Regions from separate parts of the Hymenobacter aerilatus genome, predicted to be linked through region 1. Evidence: riboswitches for the same ligand, from Rfam matches in the RefSeq annotation. Region 1 holds a riboswitch; each other region holds the start of a gene.
What was found. A riboswitch is a leader RNA that binds a small molecule or an ion and turns the genes downstream of it on or off. The one in region 1 is predicted to bind cobalamin.
Positions count from the first base shown of each region.

Region 2: it holds a riboswitch for cobalamin, as region 1 does, so the genes downstream of both, metE (5-methyltetrahydropteroyltriglutamate--homocysteine S-methyltransferase) here and MUN82_RS07070 (acyl-CoA thioesterase) in region 1, are expected to answer to the same signal.
Region 3: it holds a riboswitch for cobalamin, as region 1 does, so the genes downstream of both, MUN82_RS20625 (TonB-dependent receptor plug domain-containing protein) here and MUN82_RS07070 (acyl-CoA thioesterase) in region 1, are expected to answer to the same signal.

Region 1 covers NZ_CP095053.1:1,673,775-1,683,506, forward strand. Annotated here, with positions in the region: gene tamL (translocation and assembly module lipoprotein TamL) at 1-443, opposite strand, end outside; gene MUN82_RS07035 (RNA methyltransferase) at 434-1,174, shown strand; gene MUN82_RS07040 (outer membrane beta-barrel protein) at 1,259-2,467, opposite strand; gene MUN82_RS07045 (hypothetical protein) at 2,480-3,262, opposite strand; gene MUN82_RS07050 (RNA polymerase sigma factor) at 3,243-3,821, opposite strand; gene MUN82_RS07055 (SDR family oxidoreductase) at 4,012-4,806, shown strand; gene MUN82_RS07060 (CoA-binding protein) at 4,901-5,260, opposite strand; gene MUN82_RS07065 (NAD(P)/FAD-dependent oxidoreductase) at 5,350-6,933, opposite strand; gene MUN82_RS07070 (acyl-CoA thioesterase) at 7,148-7,555, opposite strand; cobalamin riboswitch at 7,735-7,935, opposite strand; gene MUN82_RS07075 (MFS transporter) at 8,042-9,322, shown strand; gene MUN82_RS07080 (hypothetical protein) at 9,331-9,732, opposite strand, start outside.
Region 2 covers NZ_CP095053.1:419,679-429,410, forward strand. Annotated here, with positions in the region: gene MUN82_RS01720 (T9SS type A sorting domain-containing protein) at 1-792, opposite strand, end outside; gene MUN82_RS01725 (3-ketoacyl-ACP reductase) at 1,066-1,782, opposite strand; cobalamin riboswitch at 1,929-2,123, shown strand; gene metE (5-methyltetrahydropteroyltriglutamate--homocysteine S-methyltransferase) at 2,323-4,629, shown strand; gene MUN82_RS01735 (carboxypeptidase-like regulatory domain-containing protein) at 4,911-6,146, shown strand; gene MUN82_RS01740 (GAF domain-containing protein) at 6,289-8,631, opposite strand; gene MUN82_RS01745 (hypothetical protein) at 8,709-9,269, opposite strand; gene MUN82_RS01750 (hypothetical protein) at 9,440-9,732, opposite strand, start outside.
Region 3 covers NZ_CP095053.1:4,954,690-4,964,421, forward strand. Annotated here, with positions in the region: gene MUN82_RS20620 (YncE family protein) at 1-668, opposite strand, end outside; gene MUN82_RS20625 (TonB-dependent receptor plug domain-containing protein) at 697-2,517, opposite strand; cobalamin riboswitch at 2,817-3,045, opposite strand; gene MUN82_RS20630 (DNA-3-methyladenine glycosylase) at 3,287-3,895, shown strand; gene MUN82_RS20635 (class I SAM-dependent methyltransferase) at 3,905-5,140, opposite strand; gene MUN82_RS20640 (hypothetical protein) at 5,168-5,680, opposite strand; gene MUN82_RS20645 (DUF4397 domain-containing protein) at 5,907-6,620, shown strand; gene ahcY (adenosylhomocysteinase) at 6,858-8,180, shown strand; gene MUN82_RS20655 (LLM class flavin-dependent oxidoreductase) at 8,909-9,732, opposite strand, start outside.

The DNA.
Region 1 (9,732 bases):
GGTTCGCCGATGCGCATGATGGCGTTGCCCTTGTCGAGCTTCTGCTGGTAGCGCCGGTTGAGTCGTTCCCGCTTCTGCGTGAGCTTGGCTACTTCCACCGAGTCGGGGCGGGCCTGGGCAATAAGGCGGTTGTAGCGCTCCAAATCGGCGTTGAGCTTGCGCCGGACTTTCGCCGAGTCATAAAAATTCGTCCCCAGCTGATAGATGAGTAGCTTTGGGATGGGAAACCGAGAGTTAGGCTTTTGCTGGTAGAGCGTTTGCATGCGCTCGGCATCGGCCTTGTCTACCCCCTCCAATTCAATAGTATTCAGCAAGTTTCGGCCGGGCGGTACCAGCTTAGTGGGTGCGCAGCCGGCCAGCGCCAGCAGCAGCCAGCACACTGGCAACAGTCGGCGCCAGTGCAAGCTGGCTCCCAGTGTATTAACGAAGAACAATGGTTTCAAAAGCAGTAGCAAAATATGTGCACGCCCTGCACCAAAAAAAATACCGGTTACGGCACGGCGCTTTTCTGGTGGAAGGAGGCAAAAGCGTTCTGGAGCTGCTAAGTTCTACACTTCTGACCGAACGGTTGTTCGTGACGGCGGAGTTTGCGGCAAAAATTTCGCCACTCCCCGCCCAGGTACCTGTAGAGGTGGTTTCGGCGGAGGAACTGACCCGCCTGGGTACATTGGCTACCAACCAAACGGCGCTGGCCGTGGCCCGCCTACCCGAGGAGCTACCCCTGCCTACGGCGCCCGGCCTATTATTAGCACTGGACGAGGTGCGCGACCCCGGCAACCTAGGCACGCTCATTCGCCTGGCCGACTGGTACGGCCTGCCCGGCGTGGTATGCTCCGACACCTGCGCCGACCCGTGGAGCCCCAAAACGGTGGCCGCCACCATGGGCTCGTTCACCCGCGTGCCTGTTTGGCAGCGTAATTTGCCGCCGTGGCTGGCCTCCCTGCCCCCCACAATGCCCATCTACGGTGCCGACTTGCATGGCGACAACGTACACCGCCTCCAACTGCAACCCCAGGGCGTGCTGGTGATGGGGAGCGAAAGCCACGGCCTCACACCGGCCGTAGAGCAGTGCCTCACCCAGCGCCTGCACATCCCCGGCCGCGGCCAAGCCGAGAGCCTGAACGTAGCTATTTCGGCGGCTATTCTGCTGGATAATTTTTTCCGGGCGGGGTAGGGAGTTGATAGAACACCTGTTAGAAAAAAACAAAAGCCAGTCATGCTGCGCGCAGCATGACTGGCTTTTTATGTACTCTATTCGTTAATCAAGCCCGAAAAACGTGATGCCGAAGCTCAGGCTCTGGGCCTGGGGCCCACGGTTGTCTTTGAACAACTGGTTGAGGTGGTACTTGGCAAACAAGTCTACCTTACGGAAGCCGATACCACCCTGCAGGCCATACTGGAAATCCTCTAAATTATAGCTGCCGCGGTCTTTGTCTTTGCGGGTGTCGCCGTCCTGGTCGTACTTCAGCTTGGTGTGCGTGCCCAGGCGGTAGCCCACAAAGCCCCCGGCCGCCAGCCGGAACGTTTTGCGGTATTCCTTGTCGCGCAGGTTCAGCTGGAGCATCACGGGCAGGTTGAGGCTAGACATCATCAGCTTGCTCTTTTCCACGGGAAAGCCGGTGCGCTCTACCGTGGTGTAGTTGGGCTGGCCGCTGCCGAGACCGGGGTTCGACACAAACTGGGTGTTGTTGTCGAGCATGTAGTTGTTGAAGGAAAACTCGGGGCCCAGCAGCAGGTACATGGGCGAGCCTTTGCTGCCCAGACGCTGGGCGTAGCGCCAGTATAAGCTCACGTAGCGCGAGCCAAAGGGGCGCAGATCAATAGGCTGCCCGCTGGTAGGCGCGCTTTTGTTCACAAGCGCATTCAGGCCCAGATCCATCCCAAAGGCGCTTTTGCTGCTGCGGTTGGCTTCGCGCTGGCGCTTGGCTATGCGCAGCGAGTCGCGGTTCGCATCTTTGCTGGTATTGTCGATGCGGACGGAAACGTGGCCGTTGCCCTGCTCGTCTTTCCTCTCCACTACCACCACGCTACCGGCACGGCCCAGGGTCACGTCTACGCGCTCGGCAGTGGGTTTCTGGGGCTTGCCCTGCGCATCCTCGTTGCGCACCGTAATGCGGATTTGCTCGGGCACGCCGGCGCCGGGGTGGTCTTTGGCGGGGTAGAACTCCGTCGTCACCTCACCCGACTGCGAGTTTTTCCCGGCGGCCTCAGCCTGCGTGATGTAGCCGTTCAGCACGGTCATCAGCGAGTCGAGCTTATAGTTCTGCAACTGCCGCAGCTGTGCTTTGTTCTTCACGTACAGTGTCATCACAGCCTGGTTGGGTAGGCGCACGATGATGGTATCGTCGTTGTGAACAGGGGTAGGACGAAGCGAGCGAACGGAGAGGAGGTCGGTAGCACGGGCCGAGCAAGGCGCGGCCAGGGCCAGCAGCGCAGCGGCGGCTAGCAGGGAAGATACGCGTTTCATGGCGTGGAAGTGTTAGAGTTGAATCGTTTTGTTGAGCTGATGGCCGGCCACACGAGCCTGCACCGTCAGGGTTTCGGGTAGGCCTACCTGTTGGAGGTCTACCGGGTCGCCAACTACGGCATTGCGCGCCTGGCGCAGCACCGCACCCAGGCGGCTACGCTGCTGGGGCGTCGCCGCGGGGGCCGACGATGCGACCAGCACTGGTGCTGCCGCTTCGCGCACCACCTCCACCTCAATGGGGCGGGTAGGCACTTGCGTGGTAGTCAGCGTGGCTGGCACGGCTACGGTTGCTACTTCCGAAGCAGCTACCGCGCCCAGGCGCTCCGGACGCGCCTTGGGGGTAGCAAGCGTAGCCACGGCAGCCGGCGCCGGGCGAGCAGAAGTAGTAGTGGCCGCAACCATGTGGGTAGCTGCTGGCTGAGAACTGGCGGGCAGCGCCGTTTGCGCTGTCGAAGCATCGGGGGCGGTAGCAACCGGGGCTTCTGAAGGGATAGATGCGAGGTCTTGGGGAGCGGTTGCCTGGGTAGGCAATTCTTTTTTCGGGGCGGAAGCTGCGGGGCTGGTGGTGGCCAGCTGGCCTGCCGTATCTACGGTGCCAGGGGCTTGCAGCAGCCAGCCCAGGCCAACTGCCAGCAGTAGCGCTACTACCGCGGCGGCGGAGTATAACCACATAGCGGGGCGCTTTTTAGCGGGTTGTATCTCTTCCTCTAGTTGAGCCCATAGGTGGTCGGGCGGGGTAGGGGCGTGACCCTGGAGCCGGTCCCGAAACAGCTGATCAATATCTTCCGGTTGCATAGTATTCTTTTGGTGGGGTGGTAGAAATGGCCGTGGCGTTGGCCACGGTCAGGCGGCGCTGCAACATGGCCCGCGCCTTGCTAAGCTGCGACTTGCTGGTGCCTTCCGAAATGCCCAGCAGCTCGGCAATTTCGGGGTGGGAGTAGCCCTCCAGCGCGTACAGGTTGAACACCGTACGGTAGCCAGCAGGCAGCTCGGCCAGCAGGGCCAGCATGTCGTCGGCCTGTAGCTGGGTGTCGGCGGTGGCAGGCGTCACGGCGGCTGTGCTGGGCACGTCGTCTATGGCCAAGTGCAGGGGCTCCTTGCGGCGCAGCTGCCCCAGGGCCTCATTCACCATAATCCGCCGGATCCAGCCCTCAAACGAGCCCTCGTTTCGGTACTGGTCCAAGGCTCTAAACACCTTCACAAAGCCGCCAATCATCACCTCCTCAGCATCCTCGCGATGGCGTAGGTAGCGCAGGCACACGGAGAGCATCAGCCCCGCAAACCGCTCGTAGAGCAGCTTTTGGGCGCGGCTGTTGCCCTGGCGGCAAGCGGCAATGAGGTCGGCGTCGGTCACGGGTGTTGGGGTAGAGGTCTAAAGCAATAGCAAGCGTGTTTGGGAAGGTAGATGGTAGGAAGTGAGGAACGGTTGCCTGAATTGATAAAAATAATTGTACGCAATGTGGCGCAGGGCAGAGGGCAGGAGGGCAAGCACAACAATTCAACCGGAAGCCTTGTTGTATGTATCTACATCAATTTTCACTGATATGAGTACAATGCAAGGGAAAGTAATGCTGATTACAGGTGCAGCCATGGGCCTGGGCTTGGCCGCCGCCAAGGAGCTAGCGAGCCAAAGTGCTAACTTGGTGCTAGTTGACTACAACGAGCAAAGCCTGCAAGAGGCGCAACATGCAATTACTGGGCAGTTTCCAGCGGTAGAGGTGCTGACCGTCGTGGCCGACGTGTCGGACGAGGCGGCCGTCAAAAACTACGTAGCCGAAGCCGTTGCTAAGTTTGGCCGTATCGATGGTTTCTACAACAATGCCGGCATTGAAGGCAAACAGGCCAGCATCGCCGAGTACGATATAGTCGTGTTCAAAAAAGTAATCGACATCAACCTGATGGGCGTGTACTACGGATTGCGCTACGTACTGCCCGTAATGCAGCAGCAGGGTAGTGGCCGCATTGTGAACGTGGCTTCCGTAGGCGGTATCCGGGGTGTGCTAAACCAGATGCCCTACGTAGCCAGCAAGCACGCCGTGTCGGGCATGACCAAAAACGCGGCCCTAGAATACGGCCGCTACGGCATCACCACCAATGCCATTGCGCCCGGTGCTATTCTGACACCTATGGTAGCCGAGGCGTTCAAACAAGTGAATCCTGCCGACCCCAAGCAAGCTGAACAACAATACGCTAGCCATAATCCTACCCGGCGTCTGGGCCTGCCAGAAGAGGTAGCGAAATTGGTAGCTTTTCTGCTAAGTGACGATGCCTCCTACGTAAGTGGGCAAACTATTGCCGTTGATGGCGGGGAGTCGAATATGTACGGCAACGCCGAGTAAGACTTGATAGAAAAACAGCCCGACCGCAAAAGTCTCCACATATAATCGTGGGGACTTTTGCGGTCGGGCTGTTTTATACAGCGAAGCAGTTGTTTTAGTAGTTGCCTACCGATAGCATCACTAGCGTACAAGCCTCTTCGGTACGGATGCCCTTGGCCTGGGCCATGCGCTCCAGCTCCTCGTTCTCGGTGCCGGGATTGAAGATGATGCGTTTGGGCTTGAGGTCCAGGATGTACTCATACCAGCTGGGCTGGTTCTGAGGGCCAACGTACAACGTCACGGTATCCACATCTTCCTCGGTGGGGCGGTCGGTGTGGATGTCGAGGCCAGCCACTTGGCCCTTGCGGATGCCGACGGGCACCACCTCATGGCCGTAGTTTTTGAGCATGTTCACAGCCCGGAATGAGTAGCGGGCGGGGTTATCACTGGCCCCAATAACAACAGTCTTTTTCATAAGCTATTGGCTATCAACTGTTGGCTGATAGCTTTAATGTGTAAATGGACAGAAACTTCTGTGTACGAAAGAAAAGAGGCTAATAGCCATCAGCTAACAGCTGCCTTAACCGCTTCCGCGCACCGCTCGCCATCCATAGCCGCCGACACGATACCGCCGGCGTAGCCCGCCCCCTCACCGCACGGAAATAAGCCGCGCACCACCGGGTGCTGCAAAGTGTCCCGGTCACGGGGGATGCGCACCGGCGACGACGTGCGACTCTCTACCCCCACAATCTGTGCGGCGTTGGTGGCATAGCCCGGAATCTTGCGCCCGAAGTTTTCGAAGCCTTGCCGCAGCCGGTTTGCCAGGTTTTTGCCCAGCACCTTGTCCATCGGCACCGACACCAGGCCGGGCTGGTAGGACGTTTCCAGCAAGTCAGCCGAAACCTTGCCTTTCAGGAAGTCGCCTAGCCGCTGAGCCGGGGCTACCTGCGTGTTGCCAGCTAGCTGGCAAGCGCGCTGTTCAATCTGCTGTTGTAGGTGCAGACCGGCCAAGGCGCCGTGCTGGCGCACGTCCATATCTTCCAACTCCACGGCCGTTACAATGCCAGAATTGGCAAACTCCGAGTCGCGGCGGCTGGGCGACATGCCATTGACCACCACCTCGCCGGGCGCGGTGGCTGCCGGCACAATAAAGCCGCCAGGGCACATGCAAAACGAAAACACGCCCCGCTGCCCGCCCTGGCCCTGGGTTTGGTGCACCAGCGCATAGGAAGCGGCCGGCAGCAGGCCGCGGTCGGGGAGGCGGTACTGGGCCCGGTCGATGAGCTGCTGCTGGTGCTCCACGCGCACACCCAGCGCAAAGGGCTTAGCCTCGATGAGCACGCCGCGGCGGTGCAGCAGCTCGTAGATGTCGCGGGCGGAGTGGCCGGTGGCTAAGATGACGGCATCGGCCAGCAGTTCCTCGCCCTGGGCCGTGACCACGCCACGGAGGTGGTTCTCAGTTAGCACCAAATCGTCTACCCGTGTGTCAAACCGTACCTCACCACCGGCTGCGCGCACCGAGTCTCGCAGGGCGGCCACCACGGCCGGCAGCTTGTTGGTGCCGATGTGTGGGTGAGCATCTATCAGAATATCGGGGGTAGCGCCGTGCTGCACCAGTAGGCGCAGGATGCGTTGTACGTCGCCGCGCTTGGTAGAGCGGGTGTAGAGCTTACCATCGGAGTAGGTGCCCGCGCCGCCCTCGCCGAAGCAATAGTTGCTGTCGGGGTTGACGAGCTGCTGTTTGTTGAGGGCCGCTAAGTCGCGGCGGCGGGTGCGCACGTCCTTGCCCCGCTCCACCACAATAGGCTTGATACCGAGTTCAATGGCCCGCAACGCCGCAAACAGCCCGGCCGGACCCGCTCCCACAATCAAGACCGTACGGCGGGCACGGCTCACGTTGGGAAACTGAAACCACGGGCCAAACAGCTCGGCCGGGGGCGCCGTGCGGTAGATGTCGGCGCGCAGGCGCACCAATGGCTGCCGGCCGCGGGCATCAATGCTGCGTTTGCGCAGGTGCACAAAATCGGCCTGGCCGGGGCGTAGGCCGGCGGCTGCCAAGAGGGCTTCGTAGCGCGTAAATTCGTCGTAGGCATGCTCAGGCGAGAGCAGCAACTCGACTTCCTGGGGGGAAGCAGTGGTAAACAACATGGGTGAAAGGTAGTTACCCTTTAAACCGGAGTAGGAAAAGGACCACAAAGATACAGAGGAGCAGCTTTTTCTGGCAGAAAATAACCATTAGAATGTCATTCCGAGCTTGTTGAGGAATCTCGTGTGCCACGGTAATTTCAATCGTCAGGAATTAGCGGGAGCACGCGAGATTCCTCGACAAGCTCGGAATGACGTTCTATCAGTAAAAGTCCTGTTATCCTACTGCCTCCACCGGCTGATCCAGGATGCGGATGGGGCGCTTATTTTCGTCGATGGCTACGAACGTGAAGACGCCTGAAACGGCTTTTTCGCGCTCCTCGGAGTACATCTGCTCCACAAACAGGTCCACGCGCACTTTCAGGCTGGTGTTGCCTACGTGCTCTACGCGGCCAATCAGCTCCACCAGCGTGCCGCCGGGAATGGGGTGAGTGAAATCGACCCGCTCAGAAGATACCGTCACCATTTTCAGGCGCGAAAAGCGGGTAGCCGTGATAAAGGCTACCTCGTCCATCATGTGCAGGGTAGTACCGCCAAAGAGCGTGTCGTAGTGGTTGGTGGTGTTGGGGAATACGGCTTTGAAAATGCGCGTCTCGGCACGGGTAATTTTCTCTTCGAGGGTCATCACAAGTCAGTGAAAGGGTGAAACGCTCTTCGACGGCTTTTCGAAGGAAGCCAACCCACAACCGAGCCGATGCAGGGTAGGAAAAAGCGTACGACTCCTGGCCGGTGGCGCGGGGCGCTCCGGACGGCTCGTGTGCTTCCTCCATACCCGACAATGGCCCCAGGCGCGGGGGCTACCTACTTGTCAGTCGGCGGTAGGCAGGTTTCCTGACTTCGTGCCGTGTCGCCCGACCCTTCTCACCCGGCCGTGTAGGCAGGCAATGGGTAGCAAGCGGGGACACCGTGGTGGCACTCACAGTAGCGCGTCTGTTCGGGAGTTGCACCCGATTCCCTTTTTCGGGCCGCACCCGCGGGGCGGCCACCTTCCGTCGTCTGTTGGAAAACAGGCAAAGAACAACTGCCGGCAAAGGTAGATGCTGGCGCGGGAATACCGAAAGCCGCTTTACGCCGCGTACCTTGCGGCATGACAACAGCTCCTACCCGCACGATGGCCTCGCGGGTGAAATCCATCTTCAGCGGCTCCATTGGCAATCTGGTAGAATGGTACGACTGGTACATCTACTCGGCGTTTGCGCTGTACTTCGCGCCGGCTTTCTTCCCCAAAGGCAACCAAACGGCGCAGCTGCTCAACTCGGCGGCCATTTTTGCGGTAGGCTTTCTGATGCGGCCGCTAGGCGGGTGGCTGCTGGGCCTCTACGCCGACCGCCAGGGCCGGAAAGCGGCTCTGCTGCTGTCGGTGGTGCTGATGTGCACCGGCTCCCTGCTCATTGCCCTCACGCCCGGTTATGCTACCATTGGCGTGTTCGCGCCCGTACTGCTGGTGGTAGCGCGGCTGCTACAGGGGCTGAGCGTGGGCGGCGAGTACGGCACCTCGGCCACCTACCTCAGCGAAATAGCCGACCGAAAGAATCGGGGCTTCTTTTCCAGCTTTCAATACGTGACCCTGATAGCAGGGCAGCTGGTGGCGCTATTGGTACAACTGGCTTTACAAGCGCTGCTGACTTCGGAGCAGTTGCACGCCTGGGGTTGGCGCATCCCGTTTGTGATAGGTGCAGCAGCGGCCGTGGTGGCGCTATTTCTGCGGCGGCACATGGAAGAAACAGACGCGTTCGTAAAGAAAGATCAACCCGCTGGATCGGCGCCGGAGAAAGAAGAAAGCAAGCTGCGCGTGCTGCTGCGCTACCCTCGCGAGGTGCTCACGGTGGTAGGCCTCACGCTGGGCGGCACCATTGTATTCTACACCTTCACCACCTATACCCAGAAGTTTCTGGTAAATACCGCAGGCTTCACAAAAGACCAGGCCACGCTGGTGTCGTTTGGGGCGCTGGCGGTGGCCATGGTGCTACAACCCGTAGTGGGGGCACTGTCGGATAGGGTAGGGCGGCGACCGGTGCTGCTGGCGTTTGGGGTAGGCGCCACCCTGGGTACTGTGCCCCTCATGACAGCCTTGGGCCGCGCTAGCAGCAGTTGGGAAGCGTTTGTGCTGCTGGTCATCGCCATGCTCAATATGAGCGGCTACACGGCCATCAACGCCGTCGTGAAAGCCGAGCTGTTCCCAACCGAAATTCGGGCTTTGGGGGTAGGGCTGCCTTACGCCCTCACTGTGGCTCTGTTCGGGGGAACGGCCGAGTATGTGGCGCTGCTGGCCAAGGAATACAACGTGGAGGCGTGGTTCTATTGGTACGTGACGGCCTGCGCCATCATTTCCCTCATCACCTACCTGCGCATGGCCGATACCCGGCACACCTCGCGCATCAACCAGGAGTAGCACACACACTAACCGACCGGCGCTGGCGGCGTGTCGTGGCGGGCGTTCCACTCTGCTAGTAGGGGCAGTAGGTGGGGCGAGTCGTCGCTGATCCAGTGCATCGCCGAATCTGTATCGGAAAAATATTGCGCATCGAAGCGGATGGCCGGCTGTGCTAGGTCGTGCAGCGCGTTTATGGCCAACTGGTTGTGGGTTTGCCCACTATCCAACACCAGCACCAGGCGCTCTAGGGGTAGGGCTACCAAACCGGGCATCCAGTGCGTACCCAGCCATATTTCATCATCTACCGACAGGTCGGGTACGCTGTTCATGTCAATTACCAAGCGCCGCACAGCCAGTTGCTGGAGCAGTAAAAGCAACTGCCCGGCGCTGCGGCGGAGCTGTTGTACGTTGCGGCCACTGACCCACTC
Region 2 (9,732 bases), 1.3 Mb from region 1:
TGCTGGCCCAGCAACCGCCGTTCCGGACCTACCTAGTGTAATGCCGTCGCCTCCGCCTCTGGTGTAGCCATTTTGGTTGAACTGACAGCCCGTAACGCTGACGGTGTTAGCAGCACCATTAATGACGTAGATACCCGAGCTGCCCGTAAAACCAATTAAGGAGTTCGTAACACTGCCTGCCCCGCCAGTGCCAATGGTAATGCCAAACGAAGCGCAGGGAGCATTTGCTGGGTAGCCGTAGTCGAGTGCCGTGGTACCTATAAGGCAATTCACTACGCTGAAACCGCTGCCATTCAAAGTCAGGGCTGCACTGTTGAACTGGTCAGAGCCTCCATGTATGGCAACACCACGGATAGTAAATCCTGCGGCCGTGCAAGTAAGTGCGGAGAAGCCTGTAGGAAAGCTAATTTCAACTTCAGGTCGTTCCACGGGAGACACAGCCAGCCCATCTATTCCTACAGTCGCGGTGGTGCCAAAGGTACCTGTGTTCGTATTGCCTACGGTTGTGGTCTGCGTAAAACCATCAAGCGTGACATTCGCTACGGTAATGTTGGGTAAAGCAGATGCAAGCGTGATTAAGGCCCGCTGGCTTGCAAAAGAACCCGTAAGCGCGCTGCTGGGAATATTGAAGGCAATAGTGTGCGGCCCAGCACCGGCGGCATTCACATCGGTAATAGCTTGCCGTAATGAGCCGGTGCCCGCATCGGCAGTGTTCGTAACAGTGAAAGTAGCCGCTTGGCTGATACTAGTGAAACCTATGATAAGGTAACTAGTCAGTAAGAAATGTTTCATAACGCTGGCAGGTAAAACAGTGCCAGAGTCCTTACAAACTTATTGCCTTACTTTATGAAGATTGGGTCTACAAAGCCTGATGTTTGAAAAGTGAATGAACATATAAGTTAAAGCCATTCCATCGGTATACTAAGTTGAAAACGAGCTGTTACGGATCGATAGGAAGGATTTTGTTTAACCATAGTTCTCTAAAAATAAGAAAGTACCTAATCGAGCGAAGCTCCTCCTAAACAGATCGTAAGCAGGAGCTTCGTTCGATTAGGCACTTCTGCTTTACGGATTGGTGCTCCACAGCCCGGCTTCCTTCACAAACACCCGGCGGTTCAGCTTGAGTTGGGCAATGATGAACTCGGCCAGATCTTCCGGCTGCATCACTTTCTCGGGGTTGCCATCCGTAAGCTTTAGCTCCTGCGCCAGCGGGGTAGCCACGGTGCTAGGTGTGAGGGCCGACACGCGAATGTTGTGCTTGCGCACCTCCTGCATCAGCGACTCGGTGAGGCCCAGCACGGCAAACTTGGAGGCCGAGTAGGCACTGGTGCCTGCCGCCCCGCGCTGTCCGGCCGTGGAAGAAATATTGATAATGTCGCCGGTCTGGCGCTCAATCATGCCGGGTAGTACAGCGCGAGTGGCATAGTACACGCCCATGAGGTTCACCCGGATAATGTTTTCCCAGGCGTCGGGTTCCTGCTCCAGAAACTTGCCGAACGCGGCTGTGCCAGCGTTGTTGAGCAGAATATCAATGGCCCCGAGTTGCTGCTGTATCTGCGCTACGGCAGCTTCCACGGCGCCTCGGTCAGCTACATCAGCCGTTGCAATGGCAGCTTTCACGCCTAGCTTTTCCAGTTCGGCGGCTACGTTGCGCAAGTCGTTTTCGGAGCGGGCCAGCAAGCCCACGTGCACGCCTTCGTGTGCCAGAGCCACGGCTACGGCGCGGCCAATGCCTTTGCCGGCACCCGTTACAAGGGCGACTTTTCCGGTCAGATTTTCCATATAAGTAAAGGGGATTAAAGAGGTTGGTGAGCCCTACCCCAGGTTCCCTGTGAGGTAGGGGTAAGGGGTAGGACTACTAGCAACCAACTAGCCTGCGAGTTGTTGCGCCGGAAATTTCGCGTATCATTGCCCTTAGTTCTTTGCAATATCAATTGCCGTAGAGGGGTTTTCGGGTAATACCGGAATTAATAAGGAACCGTGTGTGAATCACGGGCTGTCGCGCAACTGTAAGTACCCAAACAAGTTACGATCCGTAGCACGTCCATTGTTCTGCCAGGCAGAATGAGAAGGATGATCGTAATGGTACAAGCCAGGAGACTTGCCTTTCTACGCCTTGACGTATGCTTCCGCGCTCTGAAGCAGTAGTCTGGTCAATTGCATACTGCTGTCTTCTTAAGAGTCTCCGCGAGGTGGAGGCTGGCGCGTGCGTATGCACGCCGGACGGTAGGGTGCAGGGTAGGCCATACACTGTGTTGGGCGCGTAACGTACTCGTTGCGAGAACAATAAATCCATTTATTGTTCCCTTCACCCTAAGCACTATGCTTACGCACAACCTCGGCTACCCGCGCATTGGTAGCCAACGCGAACTGAAAAAGGCCAGTGAGAAATACTGGTCGGGCCAGCTGACGCTGTCCGAATTGCAGGCCGCCGCCCGCCACATTGCCCAACACAACTGGCAGTTGCAGCAGGAAGCCGGCCTCGATCTGATTCCCTGCAACGACTTCAGCTACTACGATCAGGTGCTGGATACCAGCTTGATGGTAGGGGCCATTCCCAGGCGCTACACGCCCGTGCTCAGTGAAAATCCGCAGAACACCGCGGTGGATCTATACTTTGCCATGGCCCGTGGCTACCAGCGCAATGGCCTCGACATCACGGCGATGGAGATGACGAAGTGGTTCGACACCAACTACCACTACCTCGTGCCCGAGTTCACGGCCGACCAGGAGTTTCGGCTGTTTTCGGAGCACATTTTCGATCAGTTCATTCACGCACGCAACACGCTCAGCACCACGCCCAAGCCGGTGCTGCTGGGGCCGGTTTCCTACCTGCTGTTGGGGAAGGAAAAGGAAGAGGGCTTCCACCGGATTGAGTTGCTGAAGCGGTTGCTGCCCGTGTACGTGGAGGTGCTAACCAAGCTGCATCAGTACGGTGCCACCTGGGTGCAGCTCGACGAGCCCTACCTAGCTCTTGATCTAACATCTGCTGAAAAAGACGCCTACCTGTTTGCCTACGCCAAACTGGCGCGCAGCTGCCCCGGGCTCAAATTACTTGTAGCCACTTACTTCGAAGGCCTGCGCGACAATGCCGAGCTGGCCGTGAGCCTACCCATCAGCGCCCTGCACCTAGACCTGGTGCGGGCGCCAGAGCAGTTGGATGCTGTGCTGCCGCTGGTGCCGCAGTGGCTAAGCCTGTCGCTGGGCGTGGTAGATGGCCGCAATATTTGGAAGAACGACTACCAGGCGTCGTTGGCGCTGCTTGAAAAAGCAGTAGCAGCGCTGGGCACCGAGCGGGTGCTGCTGGCGCCCAGCTGCTCGTTGCTCCACAGCCCCTGCGACCTGGACCTGGAAACCAACGACGCGACGCTGACGCCGGAAATTAAGAACTGGCTGGCCTTTGCGAAGCAGAAGCTGCGCGAAGTAGAAGAATTGCGTCAGATTGCAGACCATAGTGCTCAGGACCTGCTACGCCAAAACCAACAGGCGCTGGATAGCCGCCGCAAGTCGGAGCGTATCCACCGTACCCATATCAAGGAGCGTACCGCCGCCGTTACGGAGGCAGATGCGCGCCGCCGGAGCCCGTTTGCGGTGCGGCAGGCCCGGCAGCAGGAGCACCTGCAACTGCCGTTGTTCCCCACGACTACCATCGGCTCCTTCCCGCAGACCGAGGACATCCGGCAGTTGCGTGCCCGCTTCAAGAAAGGAGAACTGAGCAGCGAGCAGTACGATGAAGCCTTGCAGAACGCTACCATCGACGTGATTCGCTGGCAGGAAGAGGTAGGGCTGGATGTGCTGGTGCACGGTGAGTTTGAGCGCAACGATATGGTGGAGTACTTTGGCGAGCTGCTCGACGGCTTTGCTTTCACCAAAAACGGCTGGGTGCAGAGCTACGGCTCGCGCTGCGTGAAACCGCCTGTTCTGTACGGCGACATTCACCGCCCGCAGGACATGACTGTGGCCTGGAGCACCTTCGCGCAGGCCCAGACCCAGCAATATGTAAAAGGTATGCTGACGGGACCGGTAACCATTTTGCAATGGTCGTTTGTGCGCGACGACCAGCCAAGGGCCACTACCGCCTTGCAGATTGCGCTGGCCATTCGCGAAGAAGTGCTTGCACTGGAAAAAGCTGGTATTCAGCTGATTCAAATTGACGAGCCTGCCATTCGGGAAGGGCTGCCCCTACGCCGCTCCGACTGGCCTACCTACCTGGCCTGGGCCGTACAGGCGTTTCGGGTAGCCGCTGCCGGCGTGCGCGACGAAACCCAGATTCACACGCACATGTGCTATTCGGAGTTCAACGAAATACTTCCTGCCATTGCCGAGCTGGACGCCGACGTGATTACCATGGAAACCTCCCGCTCGCAGATGGAGTTGCTGGCCGCCTTCGCCGATTTTCAATATCCCAATCAGATTGGGCCGGGCGTGTACGACATCCATTCGCCCCGCGTGCCCAGCACCACTGAGATGGTAGCGTTGCTGGAAAAAGCGCAAACGCTTCTACCAGCCGAAAATCTATGGGTAAACCCCGACTGCGGCCTGAAAACTCGCAAATGGCCCGAAACCGAAGCCGCCCTGCGCAACATGGTGCAAGCCGCCTACCATGTGCGCGCCAGGGTAGGGAAGTAGTGAAAGGGGATGTTTGTGAGAGATTGAGAAGGTGAAAGGGTGAGTTTTGATGTTCTGTCATCCTGAGCAGCGCGAAGGACCTTATGCCCGCAGAACGAGTCGTTGGTACGCTTGTCGTTCACGTGTGAGAAGGTCCTTTGCAAGCTCAGGATGAGAGAACATCGAAACTCACCCTTTCACCTTCTTATTGAGGGTGCGGCCCGTATTTTGCGGGGCGGCGTACGGCTGCATGCTTTATTGGCGTTGTAGCCAGACGCTCGTTCATCTAATCTTCCTTTGCTTTGGCTCGTTCAAACATCTTTGCTGTTACCGCTGCCCGTCTGCTCGCGCTCATGGGTTTTTTCTTGCTGCTAGGCAGCAGCGCCGCGCAGGCGCAATACCAATTGCGCGGCTCTGTCCTCGATAAAGAAACTAAGGAGCCGATTCCCTTCGTGAGTATCGGTATTCCGGGCACGTCATTGGGTACGGCCAGCAACGCCGACGGCCAGTTTTTCCTGAACCTGCCGTCGCTGCCGCAGCGCGTCATTTTCTCCGAAATTGGTCACTTGCGCGATACGCTGGTGGTCACCAGCACGCAAAAGCCCTTTGAGGTGCTCTTGGGCTCAGCCACCGTGACGCTGCCCGAAGTGAAGGTAGGCAGCTATGCCTTTCAATTGGTAGACCGCGCCTATCGCCACATGGCTGAGAATTACGACAAGAAATTTTACGGCAAGGCCTACTACCGGCAGGTGACGCGCATCGGCGCGGAGCCTACTGAGTTGCAGGAAATGATCTGGAACGTGAAGTCTAACAACGCTCGGATTGAGGGAACCACCACAGCACAAGGGCGCTTTGCCGCCAAGCAGGCGCTGCTCAACTTCACCAACTTTTCCTTTAACACCAAAGGCTATGGCCTTTACAACCCCAATGCCGATAGCACCGTGTCGCTGGCTCTGCTGAGCCCGAATGCGGTGAAAAACTACTACGTGGAGCTACAGGGTATCTTGGAAAAAGGCGATGCCAATGTAGCTGAAATCACTTTCGAAACCCGCCCCGAGGTGGAAGGTTACCAGGCCAACGGCACCATCTGGGTTGATACGGATACCTACAAAGTGGTGCGCTTCACCATCACCTCGCCCAACTATACATCGGCTTCGCAAAACCCTACCTACAAGCTGAAAAACACGAAGTTGACGTTTGACCTCAGCTTTCAGAACACGCCCGACCCCGTGTCGCCGCTTGACTACATGAAGGTCAACCTAACGGCGGACGTACTGCGCCCCGGTACGCCTACCACCAAGCTCGACGTGTCGTCGTTCACTTTCTTCTACGACACCAACCGCAAGCCCACCGGTATTGCCTACGAGCGCGGCACCCTGGACGAAAAAGACCGCGAAACCATCCGCCAAGCCAAGTACGACCCCGAGTTTTGGGCCAACAACCCCGTAGTGCAGCGCACGCCGGTAGAGGATGAAGTAATTAAATCCTTCGAGCAGAAAGGCGCTTTTGGTACCACCATCAAGCCCAAGCGGAAGTAAGAGGGTAGGATAGAGTTTGTCCAAAAACCGCCTGTCCTCCTGAGCAGCGCGAAGGACCTTCTCACGCGTGAACAACTATCGTAATAACGACTCGTTCTACCGTGAGAAGGTCCTTCGCAAGCTCAGGAGGACAGGCGGTTTTCTAATTACTCTGTTCTTCTAACTTCACTCGTACCCGCAACGCGAGCAGGCCTTTCACGCCTTGCAGCTCTTCCAGCTCCAGCTCCTCTATCTCGGGTTCCAATAGGCCGCGGTCCTGGAGGTAATCGAGGTATTCTAAGTATTCGTCGGCTTCGCGCTGTTGGGCGTATACCAAGGCAATGCAACCGGGCTGCGTAAGTCGTTCGCCAGTGCCCAGAATTGTGGCCTTATCGATGCGCTTTTTGATGATTTCGTAGCGGATGTTGTAGGCGCCGTCCACATCAAACTGGCGCTCGTCCTGCCGGAAGCGAATGGCCAGCGGCTGACCATGGATGAGGATAAGTTGCGTGGTATCGAGCGGCACGGGTAGGTGTGCCTTGAGGGCGGCGGTGCGGCGCGTAATTTCCACCATCACCAGCAACTGCCACAGGCGCAGGTTTTTCAGAAATACCAAGTCAAACGGCTTGTTCTCTACCAGCGACGCACCCACGTAGATGTTGTGCTCCACCCCATCGGTCTTGAAGCGCTGAAAGTAGTGCGGAAACATCTGTTGCGCTTTCTGCTCTTCCTCGTCGAGGTAGTCGCTTACCGTATCGTTGAGCAGGGTAATGCTGCGCTCAAACGCCTTGCGCCGCTTGTACAGAATGCCCAGCACAGGGTCGATGTTGTTCCAGTACTCCGCAATGACGGGGCGCAATTCTAACGTGTTCTGCGCGAAATACTCAAACAGGGGCTCTACCTCCGATTTCAACGAGTCGAAGATGCTCACCTCATCGCCCGAAACAATCCCCTGCTGCAACCGCTTCAGGTTTTTTTCCACGTAAAACTTCAGCTCATCCAGAATAGGAAGCTGCTGAAACTCGGAAGCCTTTTTGAGCACTTTGTTGGCCAGTGTAAGGTGCTCAATCAGGTCGCCCTGCACGGCTTCGTTGCGGGCCGTGCTGCTGCCGCGAATGTCGCAGGAGCCATGCAGCGGATACACCTCCTGGAAGACAATATCCTCCATCTCAGCACTTTTGTTGCCGGCTTCAATCTTCTCCAGCAGGTTCAGAGCGGCGTCGTTGAAGCGCCACTCCATAGTAGGATGCAGGGCCGTAAACTTCTCCTTCACAATGGCTTGCACGCGGTTTTGCATGTCCTCGGCATTGCGCTTCACGGCCACCGCAAACAGCGGCACAAACTGATTCACCTTTTCCAAGCTGAATTCGTCTAGGTCACCCACATTAGGGGAGCCCAGCTCCAGCAGGCCCACGGTATCGTCGCCGTAGGGTAGGAGGGCCAGGATGGCGCTTTTGATACCGATGCTACGGATCTGCTGTCGCAAGTCTTCCGGAATATCAGCCGTTTCTACGTTTTCCAGAATCAGTGGCTGGCGGTCCTGCAACAGTTGGGAGTAGATTTGGTGAAAACCCGCGCCGGCCTGTTGGTTGTTGAGCTGCTTGGTTAGGAAGCTGTGGTTGATTTTGCGGCCGAAGTCCACAAAAGCCTGCTTGTTCTCGTCGTAGGCGGCAATGCCCAGCTGCAAAAACGGCCGCTTAAACAGCACCCGCAGCTTCTCTTGAATCTGCTCCAGCCGGTCGGAGGCCTGCAACACGTCGCGCTCCAGCAAGTCGTACTTCAATTCCGACAGGATTTCCTGGTCCGTCACGTCCACCAAGTGCAGGATGTTGAAGCCTTCCAACTCGAAGCGCTCGGGCGGCAGCAGCTCCCGCCACAAATCCTGGCGGTGCATATTGTGCAGCAGCAAATCAATCTGCTCTTCAGTCAGCTCGGGCCGCTCACCTACCAGCTTTACATTCAGGAAGGTGGAGTTAAAATCGACGCCGTAGTGCCGGTACAGGCCGATGCTATAATCGGGTACCGTAAACACCAGCGTATCGTTCTTTGGTAGCTCTACATCGTATATCTTGCTCAGGATGAGATGATAGGCCATGCGCGCCAGATATATTTCCATATGGCGGCTGTCGATGTTGAGCGGCTGCTTGATGATGTCGTTGGCATTCAGCAGCACCTCCCCAAACAAAGGCGTATAGTAGAAGCTGCGGCGCTGAAACGGCGGAACAGCCCCGCTGATATCCGTGGAGAAGGAAGCCGGCGGAAACACGGCCATCATCAGCGTTTCAATCAGGTGGCAACCACATTCTACGGCATGAGGGTCCGTAATAGGGCCATGTGCCCAGGGCTCTTGGGCCACCTGCTCGCCAATACTACGAGCCAATTGTGCGAGGCCAGCGTTTGAATCGTTTTCCCGGCTTTTCCAGTACGTAATCAGCGGTTCTAGGCTGAGCGTAGTGTGGAAAGGGAAAATAGTACTTTCGATGGGGGAGACGAGTTCTTTCAGCATATCGGTTTCCGTAGGCAGGCCACTAGTAGAGTAGCTGTACTATATACGAAGAAACCGTGCAGTTCGCCTACCCTCAGTTAGGGTACTAGCGGAGCATAGGATATTTTGTTGAGGTCGATGCCGGATTGTAGCGTTCTGCCGTTATAAAGATCTATGGTTTTAAGCGTATTCATGTAATAAGTGCAGCAGCCATCTTCATCGTTGAACCCGCCTTGCAATTGGACGTTTGTAATATCGAAACGCAGTACTTTAGTTTTGCCAGTGGTATCAGCCGGATTCGGCGTGTAAATCTCGTACGTGTAAGCATTGAGCTTACGGTTAGCCGTGGCTACAAACGGGGTATTATTACCGATGGCGAGGTTGCGGTTTGTCGATGAATCAGCGGCTGTGCTTATCAACCGAGCAGTATCGCGCACTGGAGGGCCAGGAGTAGGTGTTGGAATAGCGTTGGGCTTAGGCGTATAAGTTCGGACGATATACACGGTTTCAATAGCTTCGTCTGTCACCGAAGGTGCAAACCGAAAAAATAGCGTATCAGCATTCTTTTCCCGATTATCACAGGCGACGCTGCCGCAGCAGGCCGCCGTAGCAAAAGCAAGAAGAGAAAGAAACAGCCAGGAAAAGGAGGTGCGTAGCATAACAGGACAAAGATAAGCAGCCGGTGCCGGATGCCTATGTACGTTGCAGAGGTAAGGATTATTGCTTCGGCACGCCACTGTTCTGTCAGTAAGGGTAGTCAAGAAACACCAGCGCCGCCCCAACAATCGTCGGGGCGGCGCTGGTGTTTCTTGACAAGCGGCAGTAATTATTAATAAGCTGCGCCAATAATGGTTTCTACTGGGCCCGTGTGCAGCAGCTGCTGGCGCAGGGTGTCAGCATCTTCGGCCAGCTGCGGACGAATCTGGCTGAGCGCCTGCCGCAGGGCTTCTACGTCGGCCAGGCGCGGGGCCTTGCTCTGAGAGTAGCCGTGGTACATGGCCACCCGCACGTTCGACTTACCCGAGCCGGTGTAAGTGCCCAGCACGTGGCCTTGGGCATCCATAATCTGTACTTCAGCCTGAATATCGGTGCAGTAGTTTTCGAGGGGTAGGCCCAGCAAGC
Region 3 (9,732 bases), 1.9 Mb from region 1:
TCTACTACCATGCTGGCTGGGCTATCAGCTACAGTGATGGTGGCTTCCACTGAATCCACTCGGGTATTGATGACGCTAATGGTATTGCCGCCGTTGTTTGATACGAAAAGCTTATTACCCACAGCCACTACTTGCTCGGGCTGTACACCTACTGAAACGGTTTTGGTGACAGTATTCGTCGCCAGATCAATGACTGACACCCGACCTGTGCTACCGTATTTCACCGTTTGCGATACATAGCCTTTATTGTTGTTCGCGGCAAAATAGCGGGGTAGGGTAAGTATGTCTTCATTGCCAGCAGCATTCCTAAACTTCGAAATTTCGGCTTTGCTATTAAAATTAGGCAGGTTCACTACCTCGATCTTATTACTGTTATTCACCACGATATACCCCGTGTTGCCTACTACTGTCATCGATTGGGCTACATCACCCAGGATGCGGTTGTTCACCGAGCGAAACAAAGCAGAGTTAGTAATAGCACCCGCGTCGCTGTTGAAGCCGACCACCTCGGCATTAGACCGATTAAAATTGCCTTCCTGCACAATAAATACGTCGCTGCCAGCCGGCGAGGCGTCGTTGTCGTTGTCTGGATCGCAGCTCCAAAGGGTTAGGCCGCTAGCCAGAATAAGGGCTGTGCGTGCACTGAAGGAAAGAAAACGTTGTGTCATGTAAGAAAGAAAAGTGTGAAAAGCAGGATTAGCGCCAACTCACGCGCAGGCTCAGCACGCCGTTGCGCGGGGGCATAGCGCGCGCTTCGTAGCTGTTATAGGTGAGATTGGTAAGGTTAAAGCCCTGCACCAGCGCGGTTAGGCTCCAAGTGTTGCGGGTGGTGAAGGTGTAGCCCAACGACCCACTCAGCAGGAAATAGGAGGGTAGGAAGGTGGTAGCTGAGGCGTCGGTGTAACGGAAGCTGGTGAAGGTGCTCTGCGTGAGCAGTTGCCAACCACGCCAACTCTGGCGCGTGGTGAAAGCCACCGTGTGCAACGGGACATAGGGCAGCTGCACGCCCACCGGGTCGGGGTCGAATGCGTAGCCGCCTACCTTCCGCGACTGGGTGTAGGCGTAGGCCGCCCGCGCCGTGAGGGCGTAGCGCCCCGGCTGCCAGCCCAGTTCCGTGCTCAACTCTAACCCCTGCGCCCGCACCCGGCGCAGGTTGCGCGGCGACCAATAGCTCACCGTATCGCCAGGAAGCCACTGCACCCAGTTGCGCACTTGCTGGCGGTAGGCCGTCAGCTCCGTGAGTAACGAGAGGGTAGGCGTAGGCTTGAAGGTATGTTGTGCACCACCCTCGTAGCCTAAGCTGGTTTCGGGCAGTAGGTTGGGGTTGCCGCCGGGGCGCCAGTACCGCTCGTTGAGGGTAGGCACGCGGTAGCTACGAGCGGCGCTACCCTTCAGCACCAGCGTGTGCGTGCCTTGTTGCCATACCTGCCACTCGCCGCCCAGGATAGGGGCCAGTGGCGGCCGCCGGCCCGGAATGAACGCCTGCCTGATGTTAGCCGTGAGACGCAAGGTAGGCGCAGGGTCGTAGCGCACCAGGGCATAGCCGGAGAAACGGTTTTCTGTGAGGTCCTGACCGTAGCCATCCACGCGGGCCGCAAAGTGTTGGGCTTCTCCGCCTACCCGTACACTCAGGTTAGAACGAAGTTGGATGCTGTGGTCGGCCTGCGCCTGGCTGGTGCGCACCCGCGAGTTGCTTTGGGCTACCGTGTTGCTGCGGTAGTTCAGAATGTCCTCAAACCAGGCCACGCGCACGCCCGTTTCGTGGCGACTGGTCACGTGGCGGTAGCCAGCCAGCAGGCGGCGGCTTTGGTCGCGCTCCTGGGCGTTGTCGTTGGCAGCGCCGATGGCAGGCTGAATGCGGCGGTCGGCATCTGTGAGCCACACAGCGCCCATTAGCTCGCCATGCTGGCCTAGGCGCAGGGTGGCATCCTGGGTGAGGCTCCATTGCCGGTAGGCAGCGTTGGTCTGCCGGCGTTCTACCAGCCCATCAATGGTGCGCTCCTGATAGGGAAAATCGTTTTGCGCCTCGCGGTAGGAAGCAGCCGTGCGCAAGGCTAGTTTCTCATTGCTGAAACTGTTCTCTACGCTGCCCGCCCGGAGGCCATAGTTGCCGGCATCGGCCTGCGCCTGCCCGCGCCACCCCGCGCCCCACTGCACCGGCGACGATAGCAGCACCGTGCCGCCTAGTGCACCATTGCCGTACACCGCACTGGCCGGGCCAGGCTGCACTGTGATGCTGGTAGCACCATTCACAGGCAGTAGGGCAAAGTCGGCCTCACCCAGGGTAGGCAGGTTGATGTTGAAACCGTTCCAGAGCACGGCCGTGTGGCGGGCCGAAGTGCCGCGCAGCGTAATAGACGACAGCTGCCCCGGTCCATAGTTCTTCAGATAGATAGGCGTGAGTCGACTCAGGGCCTCGGCCAGCGTGCCGGCCGGCAGTTGATTCACGGCCACCGAATCGAGGGTAGTGCGGCGGCTGCCTACAGCATAGCGGCTCAGACGAGCGGCTTCTACCATAGCCGCAGGCAATAGATGCGGCGCAGCAACGCTAGTGTCAGCAGGGGCACGTTGAGCTTGGGCCACTGCGGCTGGCAATAGGCTTGCTACTACCGCTAGCACGCGTAGCGCACGGGCAAGTCTAGGAGAAGTAGCGCGTAAGAAACGTATCCGAACCAAAATTTCCGGGGTAGGAAAAGTCAGTTCAAAACTCCGCTACGAGCCGAAACCCGCCGCGTAGCCGAGGCCGAAAACAGGAAAAACCGGTTGGCCGAAGCCGCCCGCTGCATTCGTTCTCCGCCTTTCCACCGAAGGCGCTGAACATGGGAAATGTAGTGGCAGGTCTCCTGGCTTGCTTCGGGCACGTCGCCTTCCCATTTCTCTGGCAGGTTTCGGTGCGAAACCTGCTTTCCTCGAAACAGTGGCAGCTGCGTGACGAGCCCTTTCTTGAAGCGTACAGTTGCGGGGACAGCTCCGGCCTCGAACCGGATTCCCTTTTCAGCCTCGCCCCGCACTTGGGGTCCGGCCACCGCTACGCTGCAAAGATACTGTCTGAACCACGGATTCGCTCGGATTTTCTGGATTACACGAATTTTGTGGATGGGTGTGTGAAAAGGTATCTGTCATCCCGAGCCTGCAAAGAATCTTTTCACGATATCACGATTCGTTGTGGCGACTGTCGTTCAGGCATAAGAAGGTCCTTCGCTGTGCTCATGATGACAGAGTTTATAGCAGGGTGGAAAACCCTCGCCTACAAAATCCGTGTAATCCGAAAAATCCGAGCGAATCCGTGGTTCAGACAATTCCCGCCGCCTTTTTCCAGCGCCCCGATCCCACCCAAATTGCCCGCGAGCTGCTAGGGAAATATGTCTTTTCCCGCATAGATGATGAATTGACGGGTGGCCGCATTGTCGAAACCGAAGCATATTCCCATGAAGGGGACAACTCCCTGACGATGCACCTGAAGCGGCGCGGCCAACACGGACAGGCGCTGTATGAACTGGGAGGCCGCGCCTACCTCTACACCGTGTACCAGCGGCACACCCTGTTCAACATCGTTACCAACGCCGCCGATGTGCCCAATACCGTCCTGATTCGTGCCATCGAGCCCACCGCAGGCATCGATACGATGCTACGACGACGCGGTTTAGAGTCCATAGCTCGCAACCTAACGGCCGGCCCCGGCTTGCTCACACAAGCGCTGGGCGTTACGCCCGCTCTCACTGGCACCGATTTGCAGGGGAATGTGCTTTGGCTGGAAGACCATGGTGAAGATGTCCCCGACGCACAGGTGCGCGCCAGCGCTAGGGTAGGGCTGGCCTACGCCGGCGCGGAAGCAGCCAGCCTACCCTGGCGCTTCCGTATCAAGGATAGCCAGTGGACCAGCCCGGCAAAGTAGTAGAGTAGGCTATGCCGATTGGACTGCTGCTACTAGCTCCCCACTCCAGCGCTTCACTTTTTCACACACCAGCACCATCAGGCGGCCACGCAAATCGGTAGTGGCGAACAGGTAGAGGTGCCCACCCTCCCGGATACCGGTGCGTTGCCGGAACACAGCTACTGTGTCGGGGAAGTTGCGTGTTGTCACATGGGCGCGCCCCTCGGAACCAAGATAGGGTAGGAGGGCATCGGCATCGTAGCGCTCCACAGCTTGTATGCGGAAGATACGGCCAGGAAAATCGGCACGTAGCGCGTCGGAAGTGTAAAGGTGGCTGTGTTGGTGCAGCTTCAATAGCTCGAAGGCATTGCCAATGCTACGAAAGGCACCCGCTTTCAGAATAGCCGCATTGGGTTCGTACAGGTACTGCTCGGCTTGGGGCTCGGCATAGCGCGACACAGCGCGGGCCTCGCGGGCCCGGTTCAGGCGAAACTCCTGCTGCTCGCCAGTGCGGGTCAGGTTCACGGCGTAGCGCTCGGGGTCCACGGCGGGTTCTCCTCCCAGCTCATATAGCACCTCCTTGCACTCATTGTCCACAGCCAGTACCCACAAGCGACGCACGTGCTTCAACTCCTGAATAGCCAACTCAATATCAAGCATAGGCGAGGTCTTGAGCAGAATGCGCGGAGCCTTATGCAATAGTAAGGGTAGGATGCGCAGCACATCCGGCTCGCAATCCTGCAACCGAAAAATCTTGCGCGAAGCTGTGTCGCGGCGGGCTGGGTCGAGGTAGAGCCAGTCGAACGTTTCGGGTGTGCTTTTCAGAAAGGCCAGAGCATCCGTGGCGTGGTAGTGCACATTCTGTATGCCCAGCTGGTTTAGGTTGTACTGTACTACCTGAACCAGCTGCGGATTGCGCTCCACATAGTGCACCTCCGCCACGCGGCTGGCGAAGTAGCAGGTATCTACGCCAAAGCCACCTGTTAGGTCGGCCAAGCGCTGGCCGCTTACCAGCTCGGCTTTAAACGCAGCCGTACGATCCGACGACGCCTGCTCTACGGAGAGAGCAGGCGGAAAAATCAATTCGGGGTTTTCGGCCCAGGCAGGCAGCTTGGTGCGAGCCTTTTGGCGGGCCTGAATCTGGCGGACCAGCTCGGGGACGGGGAGCCCCGGAAAGCGGCGGGCCTGCAACGCCAGCTGGGCCGGGTCGTGGTGCAGGTGGTCGGCTACGTACTGCCGAGCCGCCGCGGGCAACGGATATTCCATGCCCCTATCTACGCAAAAAGCGGCGAATTAGTGCAACTGCCAGCTCAAAGCCAGCAAAGGCCGACCAGTGGCGGTGGCGCTCATGCCAACTGTAGTAGGACGATAGCGCTGCCATAGTGCGCCGTGTCGTGCTGCCGGCAACATACTATTGTGCGTTTCTACTGCCCGAATTAAATGCGTATTGGTATGGCGCGTGATGAGTACGTTGGCCAATAAGCTGAAGGCAGCTACACCCACGGCTACCTTCTGCGTGTTGTTGAAGTACTGCCGCTCGTCGCCAGCCAATACTTGCTGACCATACAACGCCACAGAGCTCACAAACACCAGTCGCTCGGCCAAATGCAGCGACTTCTGCCGCCGGTAGTCGTTCAGAAAGCTCAGCGCCTCGGTATTGTCAGCCAAATAGGGACGTAGCTTCTGCCCAAAATAACCCGCGTTACGGTAGTTGGTGCTGGTGTCGGTAGCAAAATAAAAGTTGGTCTGCGGTCCATTCAATCCGCGGTCCTTATCCTCAGGACTCAGGCGGATAAATTGTCCCATAGGAGTAAGTGCCTGTTGAGCTTGAGCTCCAATGTATATAGTAAAAATACCAAAAATGGTTAGCGCAAATGCGCGAAAAAATGAGGGGAAGAAAGGGCGCATACCAGCAAAAAAAACCAAAAAAATATGAGAGCCAGAAGAGAAAATAAGAGTGCTGGGCCAACAAAATGCAGCCAGAAGACGTTCTGAGGCACTACATCTTTTTTTCTTCACAAATTCTTCATCAATGAAGCCATTCGTAAAAACGCTGCGTCGGAGTCTCTTGTGGGCTGTTTTACCAGCTGCCCTAACCCTTTCTTTTACAAGTTGCAGCGACGATAACAATGATAGCAACAATCCCGCCGAAGCACGTGTGATGGCCTATCATGCAGCCCCTTATGCCAACGCCGAAGTAGATCTGTTAGTAGATGGCGCCAAGGTGGAGGACATAGAATACGGTGACGAGAGCGACTACCTCAACGTAGCGGCCGGAACCCGTGCGGTGGAAGTGCGCCTCAAGTCCAGCCAGGTAGCTGTAGCCAACACTTCGCTCAACGCGGAAAGTGGTAAGCGTTACTCGCTGTTTGCGTATAGCGCCTCTACTACCCAAACCAGCCTGCTAACCATCCCGGATGACTATACGACTCCTGCCAGTGGCAATGCACTGGTACGCTTCGTAAACCTGGGTTACAACGCTCCTGCCCTCACCCTCACTCGGCAGGGAAGTGGCGCTACGCCTATCTCTACCGGGGTAGCCAAGTTGGCTAACGGTGGCTTTGTTTCAGTACCAGCCGGTGCTATTACGTTTGAAGTGCGCGAAACAACAACTGCGCAATCCACCGTGCTTAGCCAAACGGCTAATCTGGAATCAGGTAAAGTATATAACGTATTAGTATATGGCGTATACGGTGGCACTACTGGTGCTACGGGCCTCAAGTTAGACGTTGAAGACCTAGACTAGAAGTATCCTACCCTAGCCATACACGGCCCGGTTAGCACAGCTAGCTGGGCCGTTTTGCGTAACCACATCTATGAAGTTGTTGCAATGCACTGCTACAGAATGCTGTAGCTAAAGGCCTAGTTGCGCTCTGGGGACTTGAAGGGAATAGAGGGGGGTAGGGTACAGTCCCTAGTAGTTCCTACTAATTCCCCAACAACTTGGCTACCTTTGTAGTTGAATTGCTAAACTACCTGCACCATGCTCGACACGAACCCAACGACGACTTACGTCCCTTATAAAGTAAAAGACATTTCCCTGGCCGAGTGGGGCCGGAAGGAAATTCGGTTGGCCGAAGCTGAAATGCCGGGGCTAATGGCATTGCGCGAAGAGTATGGCCCTTCGCAGCCGCTGAAAGGCGCCCGCATTGCCGGCTGCTTGCACATGACTATCCAAACGGCTGTACTCATCGAGACCCTGATTGCGCTGGGTGCTGATGTTACGTGGTCGTCGTGCAATATCTTTTCTACCCAAGACCACGCCGCGGCAGCCATTGCCGCTGCCGGTATCCCGGTGTATGCTTGGAAAGGCATGAATGAGGAGGAGTTCAACTGGTGCATCGAGCAGACGCTGTACTTCGGTGAGGACCGTCAGCCCCTGAACATGATTCTGGACGACGGCGGCGACCTAACCAACATGGTGCTGAACCAGTACCCTGAGCTAGCAGCCGGTGTCAAAGGCATTTCGGAAGAAACTACCACGGGTGTGCTGCGCCTGTTGGACCGTGTGAAAGCTGGTACTCTACCCATCCCCGCCTTCAACATCAATGACTCGGTTACCAAATCGAAATTTGATAATAAGTACGGCTGCAAAGAGTCGGCTGTAGATGCTATCCGCCGGGCTACCGATGTGATGATGGCTGGCAAGGTAGCGGTAGTAGCTGGCTACGGCGACGTAGGAAAAGGCACTGCTGCTTCACTGCGCGGCGCTGGCGCCCGCGTAATTGTCACGGAAATCGACCCCATCTGCGCCCTGCAAGCCGCCATGGATGGCTACGCTGTGAAGAAGATGGTGGATGCCGCGCCCCAAGCCGACATCATTGTGACGGCTACCGGCAACTGCGACATTATCACAGAGGAAATCTTCCGCTCGCTCAAGGATAAGGCTATCGTCTGCAACATCGGCCACTTCGACGATGAGATTGACATGGCATGGCTGAACAAGAACTACGGCAACACCAAAGACACCGTGAAGCCACAAGTAGACCTCTACACTATCGACGGCAAAGAGGTAATCATTCTGGCTGAAGGCCGCTTGGTGAACCTGGGCTGCGCTACGGGCCACCCCTCGTTCGTAATGTCAAACTCCTTCACCAACCAAACGCTGGCCCAGATTGAGCTGTGGACCAACGCCGATGCCTACGAAAACAAAGTATATACCCTACCCAAGCACCTCGACGAGAAAGTAGCCCGCCTGCACCTCGCCAAGATTGGGGTAGAGTTGGATGAGCTGCGTCCTAAGCAGGCCCAGTACATCGGGGTAGAGGTAGAAGGCCCGTTCAAGTCGGATCTGTACCGTTACTAAGAAATTAGGACCTATTAAAAAAGGCCGCTCAGCATTGTGCTGAGCGGCCTTTTGTTTTATCCTTTCTTGCTTCTGGTGCTAGGTACATAACCATAATATTCCTCCGTGGTAGTATACAGTTTCATTCCTAATAGCTTCCAATCATGTAAAACTATTGTATGGTAGTAAACATTTGGGTATGAAAATGTGGCGCTACCCATAATAGGCCGCCATTCGTGCCCCAGCAGTAGGCCGGAGGTGGTAACGTGGAGGCCAGTGGGTTGCACAGTACCTTGGTCTTTTTTGCCCTCAACTAAAAAAAAATAGCTTGTTAATCGAATTCAGTTGGGTGTATCTGTAGTTGCTCCAGTTACTAGACTGAGAAGGCCTGTTGCTAGTAGCCAGCAAATTTTCTGATACGTCAGGGTTGCTATTGGAGCTACTTCTGAAAGCCGATAAGCTTAATAGAAACAGCGTTGCTAACCCGATACCAATCTGCCGCCGCAGCACGGATAATACTTTGATCCAGGCGTAGATGATGAGAATAAGTAAAATGACGTTGAGAGCGGTCCAAGCTATAGTTTCCATAAGTGTCAAACGAAAAATAGTTATTATTAAATATAGAGAATGAATAGTTCTGATTGGCGCGTAAACATCTAAAAAACAATATTTTATACATGATTTTAAATACCAATTCGGTCCCGGTGCAGTGCACCGGGACCGAATTGGTATTTAAAATCATAGGAGAATTATACAGGCACCCCTAGACGCTCACGTACTACGGGCGCTACTTCCTTGCCGAATAGCTCCGTAGAACGCATTACCTGCTCGTGCGCCATGCCTTCAAGCATTAACTGGCCGAGGAACCGCGTGTTGCCGAAAAGCTGACTGATGTAGAGTAGCTTGTCGATAATCTCCTGTGGACTGCCTACTAGTAATGGCCCCTGCGGCCCGCGCAAATAGTCGAACTGCGCCCGCGACATGGGCGACCAACCTCGTTCGCGGCCAATGCGATTCATTACGGTAGCGTAGGCCGGGAAAAACTCATCAGCAGCCTGTTGAGAATTTTTGGCTACGTGAAAGTGGCAATTAAGGCAGAGAGGCAGGGTATCCGGGTCGTGGCCGGCCTCTTGGGCCGCACGACGGTAGAGGTCGGCAAAGGCCACATACTGGGCCGGGGCGCCCCCTAAAATAGCAATGGTAAGGCCCAAGCCTAGCGTGCCGGCTCGTTGGGCCGAGGCTGGCGTACCGCCTACCCCAATCCAGATAGGTAGGCGCGGTTGCACCGGGCGCGGGTACACACCCTTCTGCGTAAAGCTAGGTCGGTGCTTGCCCTGCCAGCTTACAATTTCCTGCTCATTGATTTTCAGTAGAAGCTCCAGCTTCTCGGCATACAGCGCATCGTAGTGCTTCAGATCATACCCGAAAAGCGGAAACGACTCAATGAAGGAGCCGCGTCCCGCAATAATCTCGGCCCGACCATTTGAGATAAGGTCGACGGTAGCAAAGTTTTGGAAGGTGCGTACCGGATCGGCCGAGCTAAGCACTGTGACGGCACTAGCCAGCCGGATAC